DNA from 2 places in the Pantoea stewartii genome. Region 2 is predicted to be linked to the other one. Evidence: riboswitches for the same ligand, from Rfam matches in the RefSeq annotation. Region 2 holds a riboswitch; the other holds the start of a gene.

Region 1 (5,340 bases), on a different replicon from region 2:
ATAAATCATCTGCTTTTTGCGGTGGATACTGCAGCGTTTTTTCGAAAGCCAGCATGAAGGTGGTCGCGCGTTCGCGTTTCATCTGAGCCTGTTGATTCAGCTTATCGGCATGTTCATACCAGCCGGCCCGATTACGCCTGGACGATTACCCGACCCGATATCTATCAGGCCCGTCGTTCAGACCGGGCCTGATAAGCCTGCTTTTCCGTCAGATTTAGCGGTCGGCGATGATGGCCAGCCGCTCACAGCCACGCGCCTCCAGTGCCTGCGCGGCCTGAGCGGCACGCATGCCGCTGGCGCAGACCAGAACAATGCGCTTATCCGCGGGCGGCTGCCAGCAGGCAATATCCTGTGGCAGTAGCCTCTCAGCATTCGTGCTGACGCTCACGGGGGCTTCATCCATCCCACGTAGCTCCACCACGCAGTCGTCTGGCGTCAACAAGGCAGGGTCAATAAACGGAATCCCGGGTTTTTCCGGTTCCGGTGCCGCGTCAAAGCGGAACTGACGCAGTTGCCATGACACAAAATCACAGTTAATCATGCACCCTAACGGTGACGGCGACAGCGTTAGCAGTATGCTGAGCGCCATCTGAGCCTGCATTGCGCCTAAGGTGGCGACCGCCGGGCCTAAAACCCCCGCAGTGTTGCAGTTGCCTGATGCTTTGGGTAAACGGGGAAACAGCGCGCGATAGCTGGGCGCTCCGCCGCAGAATCCGCCAACATAGCCTTGTCTTCCCAGCACTGAGGCACTCACCAGGGGAATTCGTCGGGCATAGCAGTTGTCGGAGAGCAGATAGGTCACTGCAAAATTGTCTGCGGCGTCAATGACCAAATCAATCCCTGCCATTGCCGTATCGATAATGCTGGCACGCAGGGCATCAACATGCGGCTCGATGAGTATGTCAGGATTGCGTTGCGCCAGCGCACGCTGCGCGCAGAAAACCTTGGGCTCGCCAATGTCGGCAACGGTAAACAACGTCTGGCGATGCAAATTATGCAGCGTCACGACATCATGATCATACAGCCGGATATAGCCCACGCCGGCACCTGCGAGCAGGGGCAACAGGGTTGACGCGAGTCCACCCGCGCCCACGACCAGAACGCGGGCTGCAGCCAGCGCCTGCTGCCCCTCATCCCCGACTTCGGGCAACATAGTCTGTCGTTGATATCGCGACATTTTCGCTCCTTAACTGAACTGCGCCAGACCAAAAACGGGCGTGGAGGCGACCGCCATATCCCGACGTTCCATCATGCCGGCCAACCGCGCCTGATGTCCTGACTGAATGGCACTGGCAAACGCTCCCGCCATGCGTACCGGATCGTGGGATTTCGCGACGGCGGTATTCAGCAACACGGCATCAAAGCCCAGCTCCATCGCCTGCGCCGCCTGGCTGGGAGCACCGATCCCCGCGTCAATGATCAGCGGAACGTCTTTAAACCAGGCACGCATGGTGCGTAAACCGTCAATATTGCGTAGCCCCTGCCCCGAGCCAATGGGCGCGCCCCAGGGCATCAGCACCTGACAGCCCGCTTCCAGCAGTTTTTCGCCCACAATCAGATCTTCTGTGGTGTAAGGAAAAACATAAAAACCTTCGGCACATAAAATACGGGCGGCCTCCACCAGGGCGAAAGGATCCGGTTGCAGGGTATCCGCGTGCCCGATCACTTCCAGTTTGATCCACGGCGTGGCAAACAGTTCGCGCGCCATATGCGCCGTCGTGACGGCTTCCCTGACGGTATGGCAACCCGCCGTATTGGGTAACACGCGCTTATTCAGCGTTTTCAGTAAATCGCGAAAGGCCCCACCCTGACTTCCTTCCCGACGCAGACTGACCGTGATGATATCCGCACCGGAGGCCACAACAGCCTGCTGAAGAATATCCGGTGAGGGATAACCGGCCGTACCCAGTAAAAAACGGGAGTCGCCCTTGTAGTCGTAAAACATGATCAACCTCCCTGCATTGGCGACAGCACTTCCAGACGGCAGTTGGCCTCAAGCAACTGTGAGGCATAGCGCTCTCTGGGAACAAAGGTTCCATCGAGGGCACTGGCCACACAGCCAGCGTCAATGCCCTGCTCTTCTAACAACTCCGCAAGCGTCCCGGCTTTCGTCTCGATAGCACGACCATTTAGTTCGATTCGCATAGTAGTCTCTCTGTTGCAAGTTGATGCATGAGCTTTTCGGCCATAACCGGTGCCAGCAAAAAGCCATGGCGATACATGCCGTTAATGGAAAAGACACCGTTTTCATAACGCACGTCGGGCAGGTTGTCGTGATAAGCAGGACGTAACCCCGTCCCGCTTTCGATAATGCGCGCTTCGGCAAGCGCAGGATGAATGCTGTAAGCAGCGCTCAGCAGCTCCATCATGGCGCGCGCGCTGATGGGGCTGGTATCCTGACTCTCAACCATGGTGGCCCCGAGCATAAAGTGCCCCTGCGCCCGGGGAACCAGATAGCAAGGAAAACGGGGATGCAGCAGGCGTAAAGGTCGGGAAAACGTGATCTCATCCGTTTGCAGGATTAGCATTTCGCCCCGCACCGCACGCAAGGCTGGCTGTGCCTCACGCGCATGAATACCGCGGCAATCAATAATGCGTCCGCTGGGATTGCCAGCGTGAATACTGACGCCCGCGCTGACCAGACGTGCACGTAACTGTTGCATTGCCTGACGCGGATCGAGATGCGCTTCAGCCGGGAAAAATAATCCCCGGGCGAAGCGGTTTTCCAGCGCGGGTTCGATGTCACCTGGCGCAACCCACTGATGCGCTAGGGTCATGCTGGCAAACCGGGTAAGTTCGGCGCTGTCACGCGGTGGCGTGAGTACGAGTGTGCCCTGCTGTTCAACGCCACTTACGCGGGCTGCCCACCACGCTGCAGCGTGCTGTCCCCATTCAACGACCTGCTGAGGCGCACTTTCTGCCTCACACCAGGGTGCCAGCATGCCGCCAGCCCAGTAGGACGCCGCCTGACAATTCGGTTGCGTAATGACTTCAACCTTTTCGCCGTGTTCGGCCAGTAACGTCGCGATACAGAGTCCGGATACACCGCTGCCCAGCACTGACCAGCGGCTCATTGTCCGCCATCCTGATGGGGTAAAAACGGAATAAGGATAGTCACATTGGCCTCTCTGTTAGCTCTCAGAGACCCGCGATACAAGAAGGGAAAAAGCACAAGCCTGACAGAAACAGGCTCTGCGGCAAGCATCTACGCGATGCGCAGATGCCCGTCTTCCTACGCCAGTATCAACTGGGTCAGGTTCTAAGGGTCGCTAAGCCGCGCATGGCGCTATTAGCCTCTCAGTCTCTCTGGCGAGACTCCCCTGACGGGTTCTAGTTGTATTTTAAGCGACGCTGTTCGTCAAGGCTGACACGCAATTTATCGCCGGGTCCGGCAAGATAAATAGCGCATTCAGGGTACACCCATATAGCGCAACAACGCCGTCATGCAGGCCGCGCCCAGAATAATGAAAATCAGCGGAGCTCTACGCCAGGCAAGGAACAGGGCAAACCCGACGCCCAGCACTCTGGCCATCCCTGCAAAATGCTGGCCTTCAAACAGCGTGGTGGTTGCCGCAACCGCAAGCAGCAGTACAGTGGCAGCATCGGATAACATATTTTGGGTTCGTTCACTGACGGGCAGACGATTGCCGAGTTTAACACCCGCGAAACGGATGGCGTAGGTGCCAGCAGCCAGCAACGCAATACCTGCAATAATCATGGCGTGATTCATTTGCGCGATCTCCATGTAAAGAGGCCAAGCAAGGAAAACAATACGGGCATACCGGCAGGTACGAAAGGCGTGACCACCAGCGACAAAAACGCACCAGTCATAGCAGGAATGCGGGTGCGCGCTTTGCGTAAGGCAGGAAAGATTAGCGCAATCAGGATCGCGGGAAAGACCGCATCCAGGCCGATAGCAGACACATTCGGAATAAACTGCCCTATCGCCGCGCCAGCCATTACGGTCACAGGCCAGATTACGCCAATACTGATGCCGCATATCCAGAATGCCTGGCGACGTTGCGCCAGCGTAGGCTGGGAAATGCCAAACACGACACTTTCATCATTCATGATGTGGCATCCTAGCAGACCCCGTCTGCCCTGACCGACCAAATCCTTGACAGTGATACCAAAAGGAAGATGACGCGCATTGACCAACAGCCCCGCCGCTGCCGCCGTGAGAGGACTGCCACCGCCCGCCACGATACCGATAAACAGGAACTCCGACGCCCCCGCCAGCACCAGCGTCGATAACGCCAGCGGCACCCAAAACGGAAAACCCTCTGCAAGAGCGAGCGAACCATATGACAGGCCAACAATGCCATCGGCAAGACAGACAAGGAAAATGGCTTTTATCACGCCCTTGTCCAGCGTCTCTTTTTTATCCAGCATCACGATTAGATCCCATAACGAACGATATACCCATTATAATGAACGGACCGCAGCAGCATTACAAGATGAACGATATGTTCGCTATAACTAACAGGATGCAGGATGAGTACACCCATTGATATTATCGCCAGCAGTTTAGTCAGAGAGCGCCAGCGGGCAGGACTGACACTTGCAGAAGTCGCGCGTCGGGCCGGCATAGCAAAATCGACCCTCTCTCAACTTGAGGCGGGGAACGGTAATCCTGGCATTGAGACGTTGTGGTCACTTTGCGTTGCCCTGAATATTCCGTTTGCCCGCCTGATGGAGCCGGAAGCGAACCGCCTGCAGGTTATTCGTCGCGGTGAAGGCCCTGCCGTTGCCGCCGAGCAGGCGGATTATAAAGCCGTCCTGCTGGCAACCTGTCCGCCCGGCGCGCGACGGGATATCTATCTGCTAAACATCCAGCCCGGCAGCGAGCGCCGCTCGCAACCGCATTCGCCGAACACCATTGAGCATCTCATCTTGACTCAGGGACGCGCGCTGGTCGGGCCCACAGACTCGCCCGTCGAACTGGCACCGGGCGACTACATCAGCTATCCCGGCGACACTGAACATATTTTTCGTGCGCTGGAGCCGGATACGCTGGCCGTGCTGGTCATGGAGCACATCTGAGGGTGCTCTGCCTCAGTCATCAGGCAGGCTAATCGCATCAAGGGAAATGACCCGATGTGCACTCCTCTCAAGTAGCGTGAGATCATGACTGACCAGCAGAATGGCGCAGCGTTGCTGCATGGCCAGATCAGTCAGTAAGGCCAGCGTCTGTTGCTGAACCACAGGATCGAGACGCGACGTGGGTTCATCGGCAAACAGGAACACGGGATTCAGCAACATCGCCCGAAGCAGCGAAAACCGCTGAAGTTCACCGCCTGACAATCCTGAAGCCGGACGGTGTAACAACGCCTGTCCGAG
Region 2 (5,340 bases):
CACTGTGACGGTCCGCTGTTCAAAGGTAAACGCACTGCCGTCATCGGTGGCGGTAACTCCGGCGTGGAAGCGGCTATCGATCTGGCTGGTATCGTTGAACACGTCACATTGCTGGAATTCGCCAGCGAAATGCGTGCAGACAAAGTGCTGCAGGACAAACTGCGCAGCCTGAAAAACGTAGATGTGATCCTGAATGCACAAACCACCGAAGTGAAAGGCGACGGCAGCAAAGTTACCGGCCTGCAATATCTGGATCGCACCAACCAGACAACCCATGAACTGGCGCTGTCAGGCATTTTTGTTCAGATTGGCCTGCTCCCTAACACCACCTGGCTGGAAGGGGCGGTTGAGCGCAACAAGATGGGTGAAATCATCATCGATGCAAAATGCGAAACCAGCCTGAAAGGCGTTTTCGCAGCAGGCGACTGCACCACGGTGCCTTACAAGCAAATCATCATTGCCAGCGGTGAAGGGGCAAAAGCCTCGCTGAGCGCTTTTGATTACCTGATTCGCACCCAACCTGCACACTAAGTTTTTCCGGTGCAAAAGCCAGCCCTGTAACCTGTGTTACAGGGCTTTTTAGTATCCGGCCAGCGTCATTAACATCATCCACAACGGCGTGGTTATCGCGGCAAAAAGGGTGGAAAGCAACATACTGGCGGCCGTGGGGCCGGTAATCACGTTAAATTTCTGCGACATCAGGTAGACATTCACACCGACCGCCATCGACCCCAGCAGCACCACCACTTTACTTTCCAGCGCAGGCAGACCCGTCAGCCAGGCGATTGCCCAGACACACAGCGGCTGCAGAATCAGTTTCAACGCACAAATCGTGTAACTCTCTTTCAGGCCTTCCCGCACCCGGTAGTGCGCCAGGCTCATGCCGAGAGTGACCAACGATAAGGGTGCGGCGATGGACGCCAGCATGCGCAGCGGTTCAGCGGCGATGGCGGGAAGAGGCCGCTGCAACAGGCTCCAGGCGGTGCCTGATAAGATGCCAATAATTAACGGATTCCTGAGCACGCTAATCAAGGTGCGCTTAAAGCCCTGAAGGGAAAAACTGCCCTGTTTCGACCATTCCACCGAGACGGTGAGTAATGTCCAGAGGATCAGACTGTTAAATACCAGCACCAGCGCAACCGATGGCAAGGCACCGGGGCCCAGCAGGACGGTAGCGACCGGAATACCCAGCATAACGTTATTTGAAAAGACACCGCCTAGGGCAAAGACCGAACCGGCCACGCCATCCAGATGAAAAAGACGCGAGGCAAGGATTCGGCCCACGATAAACACCAGCAGACAACTGCCAAAGAATGCCAGAAGCAGGCGCACATCGACTGCGGGACTGTTGTAAAAGTCACTCATGATGCGAAACAGCATGCAGGGCAGGGCAACGTTAAAGACAAACCGGTTCATGCCTTCGCTGATGCTCAGCGGCCATTTGCCCCATTTCGTCAGGCAATAACCCAGGAAAATAAGAATAAACAGCGGGGCTGACAGGTAAATCTGGTGTCCTAATGTATCCAGCAGGAAGGGCATAAGCGTAAGCAGTCCAGTGACTCAGTAAGGGCAAGACTACCAAATTGCGTCGGCCGCGTAACCTGGCAAAACGTGTACCCGACCCGCGAATTTACCCCAGCCAGCGGCGCGCCTGGTCATCACTGATATCGCGATAATACACCCGATGGATAACCGCATCGCAACGCTGACAACGGGCAGAAAGATAAGTGGAATAATAGTGTCGGCCAGAAGGAGAAAGGGCACCCTGACGGGTAATGGTGATGTCAGTCCATCGGTGACGATGAGGGATAAGCGCTAAAAATCGCATCATGCTTCCTGTCAAGTATGAAGTGTTCTGGTAATTTTTAACTACGTGATATGAAGATTTATTGTTGCGATGTTGTAGGCAGGTGTTTGTTATTGCTGGGCATTCTGATAATGGTGAAGGATATAATTTACTTGCGTAAATACCTTTACTGCTCTGACGTGCAAATTTTAAGCCCGCAGCATTAAGCCTTTTTTCGTGCGGTGGGGAGTTGATCGGGATCATGTAAAAGTCTTGCCCGCCAGGTTGAAAAAAGAATAAGCACCTTGCTTAAATTTAGGGGCTTACTTATTCTTCTTTGCGTAACACGACTCGGGGTGCCCTTCTTTGTGAAGGCTGAGAAAAACCCGTATTACCTGATCTGGATAATGCCAGCGTAGGGAAGTCTGATGCCTGACCGCATTCGCCTTCTTGTCCGCCGGTTGGGAGTTCTTATGACACATCAACCGCACCATCTTTCTGATGCGCAATGCGCGCCCCTCCTGCAACAGTTTCGCCGTCAGTCACCGCTCGTGCACTGCATGACCAATGATGTGGTGCAAATGCTCACGGCTAATGTTCTGCTTGCTCTGAACGCGTCACCTGCCATGGTCATCGATCGCGAGGAAGCGCCGCAGTTCAGCGGTATCGCGGATGCACTGTTAATCAATGTCGGCACATTAACGCACGAACGCCAGCAGGCCATGGCCGCGGCAATCGAGGCGGCTAATCTGGCAGGCACGCCCTGGACGCTGGACCCGGTAGCGGTGGGCGCACTGACGTTGCGTACCCGGTTTTGCCAGCAGGTGCTGATGCAGTCGCCTGCCGTGATTCGCGGCAATGCTTCCGAGATTCTGGCGCTGGCCCAGCAGGCTGACGGCGGACGTGGCGTGGACAGCCAGCACGCCGCCGAAAGCGCCTTGCTGGCCGCCCAACAACTGGCGCGTGAGTATCAAACCTGTGTGGTGGTCACTGGCGAGGTGGATTATGCCACCGACGGAATGCGTACCCTGTCGATTGTCGGCGGATCGCCCTTAATGACGCGGGTGGTCGGCACCGGCTGTGCGCTGTCTGCGGTCGTCGCCGCCTTTGCCAGCCTGCCGGGTGACAGACTGGTCAATATCGCCAGCGCCTGTCGGGTGATGGCACTGGCCGGAGAGAAAGCCGCACAGGCATCAACCGGGCCGGGCAGCTTTGCACCAGCGTTTCTGGACGCGCTCTGGACACTGGAGGCCGCCCTGTGAAACGCATCAATGCTTTAACGATTGCCGGTACCGATCCCAGCGGCGGTGCCGGGATTCAGGCCGACCTGAAAACCTTCTCCGCACTGGGCGCTTACGGCACCAGCGTGATTACGGCCCTGGTGGCGCAAAATACCTGTGGCGTACAGTCGGTGTACCGTATTGATCCTGATTTTGTCAGCGCACAGCTGGATTCCGTTCTTGATGACGTGCGCATCGACAGTGCAAAAATTGGCATGCTGTCCGATGCGGCGATCGTGGAGCGGGTGGCGGTTGGCTTGCAGCGCCGGGCAATCCCGTTCGTGGTGCTGGACACGGTGATGGTGGCCAAGAGCGGCGATGCCTTACTGAGTCCTGATGCCATTGCCTGTGTCCGCGAGCGCCTGTTGCCACAGGTGTCACTGATCACACCTAATCTGCCCGAAGCCGCCGCGCTGCTCGAATGCCGTATGGCCAGCAATGAGAACGAGATGCTGACGCAGGGCGATGCCCTTCTGGCGCTGGGTTGTCAGGCCGTGCTGATGAAGGGCGGACATCTGGATCATGGCGAAAGTCCTGACTGGCTGATCACGCCAGCGGGGCGGCAACGGTTCAGCACGCCTCGGGTGAAAACGCGCCATACGCACGGTACCGGTTGTACGCTGTCTGCTGCGCTGGCGGCCCTGCGTCCACGGCACAGTGACTGGGCGGAGACGGTTAATGAAGCCAAAACCTGGCTACAACAGGCCCTGCTGACAGCCGATTCGCTGGAGGTGGGCCACGGGACTGGACCTGTGCATCATTTTCATCAGTGGTGGTAACGGCTTCGCTCAGCGATTGTACGGCGCGCTACTCAGCCTCGAACCAGTCACGGTTTTGCCTGATCACGGGCGCGAGCGAAAACATCATTGCCTGCAGATGGTGACGCAGGGCGGTTTCTGCCTGGTCCGCATCGCGCGCTTTCAGGGCGGCAAAAACGGCTTCATGTTGTTCGATCAGCGTTTCAGCGGGCGCGACCTGATTCAGGGTGAGATAGCGCACCCGGTCCATCGTCGCCTTGATGTTTTCAATGGTTTCCCATGCCAGCATACAGTCGATGCTCTCGGCAATCAGACGATGGAATTCATCGTCCAGGCTGAGAAACATCTGGCTGTCGCCCCGGGCGGCAGTGATGCGCTGGAGCTGCAGATTATGCTCCAGCGCCATCAGTCCGCGCTGGCTTGTTTCCCGCGCTGCGCGGCGTATCACGGCCAGTTCTACCGCTTCCCGGATAAAGCGTCCATCTTCGACCTGCTTCGCTGAAATCTTACGCACAAAGGTGCCGCGCTGTGGAAGGATTTGTACCAGACCGGCTTCTGCCAGCTTAATGAACGCCTCACGTACCGGCTGGCGAGAGAGATGAAAACGGGCGGAAACCTCTTTTTCCGACAGCAAAGCGCCCGGCTGAATGACGCAGGTGACGATATCTTTGCGTAGATAACGGTAAATCTGCTGATTGACCGGTTCACTTGTCGTGATGGTGTAGGAAAGCGTCATGTTCTGTCCCTGTTAACATTAACCCGATTTCGCCAGCGCGTTAAAACGCCTTAGCCCTGTGCGATGGCCTGTTGCACGGCTGCCCGTGCCCCCACTTTCGTCAACTGTATATAGCAGGCGGAGAGCGCGTCAACGAAGGCTGTATTATCCGCCAGATCCTCGCCGAAAACGGTTTTCAGGCCCAGTAAGGCCCGCACCCGCTCCTGACCTTCCGCGCTTTCTGCCACACAGGTGGCCAGCTGCGCTTTAAGTGGGTCGCGGATCGCTATAGGTTCGCCTTTTTCATCGACCGCAGCGACATAGCGCATCCAGGCGGCAATGCCCAGTAACAGCAGCGGGCAGGGTGTGCCGTTAGCGAGATGCCAGCGCACGCTGTCGAGAAAGCGTTGTGGCAGTTTCTGGGTGCCATCGGTCGCAATCTGGTAGGTGCGGTGTCTGATAGCGCGGTTGGCAAAGCGAGCGATTAAGGCGTCGGCGTAAGCCGGTAAATCCACGCCCTGCGTGGTTAACGTCGGTGCCTGTTCGTTAACCATCAGCGCACGTGCAGCCGCCCGGAACGCGTCGTCAGCCATACAATCGCTGATGTGTTCATAACCCGCAAGGTAACCAAGGTACGCCAGAAAGGAGTGGCTGCCATTGAGCATGCGCAACTTCATTTGCTCAAACGGCAGCACATCCTCCACCAGTTCGGCACCGGCCTTGTCCCAGTCAGGTCGGCCGCTGACAAAGTGGTCTTCAATCACCCACTGAAAGAAGGGTTCAGCCTCAACGGCCACTGGA

What was found. A riboswitch is a leader RNA that binds a small molecule or an ion and turns the genes downstream of it on or off. The one in region 2 is predicted to bind thiamine pyrophosphate.
Region 1: another riboswitch for thiamine pyrophosphate. It lies ahead of G5574_RS22305 (FAD-dependent oxidoreductase); the one in region 2 lies ahead of thiM (hydroxyethylthiazole kinase).

Annotation. Positions count from the first base shown of each region.
Region 1 covers NZ_CP049116.1:187,466-192,805, reverse strand. The annotation lists gene G5574_RS22320 (HesA/MoeB/ThiF family protein) at 215-1,177, opposite strand; gene G5574_RS22315 (thiazole synthase) at 1,187-1,945, opposite strand; gene thiS (sulfur carrier protein ThiS) at 1,948-2,145, opposite strand; gene G5574_RS22305 (FAD-dependent oxidoreductase) at 2,130-3,074, opposite strand; TPP riboswitch at 3,213-3,332, opposite strand; gene G5574_RS22300 (AzlD domain-containing protein) at 3,410-3,730, opposite strand; gene G5574_RS22295 (AzlC family ABC transporter permease) at 3,727-4,392, opposite strand; gene G5574_RS22290 (helix-turn-helix domain-containing protein) at 4,495-5,043, shown strand; gene G5574_RS22285 (ABC transporter ATP-binding protein) at 5,056-5,340, opposite strand, start outside.
Region 2 covers NZ_CP049115.1:1,225,295-1,230,634, reverse strand. The annotation lists gene ahpF (alkyl hydroperoxide reductase subunit F) at 1-531, shown strand, start outside; gene G5574_RS05815 (AEC family transporter) at 580-1,539, opposite strand; gene G5574_RS05810 (hypothetical protein) at 1,631-1,828, opposite strand; TPP riboswitch at 2,129-2,225, shown strand; gene thiM (hydroxyethylthiazole kinase) at 2,260-3,048, shown strand; gene thiD (bifunctional hydroxymethylpyrimidine kinase/phosphomethylpyrimidine kinase) at 3,045-3,845, shown strand; gene G5574_RS05795 (GntR family transcriptional regulator) at 3,874-4,560, opposite strand; gene G5574_RS05790 (mannitol dehydrogenase family protein) at 4,611-5,340, opposite strand, start outside.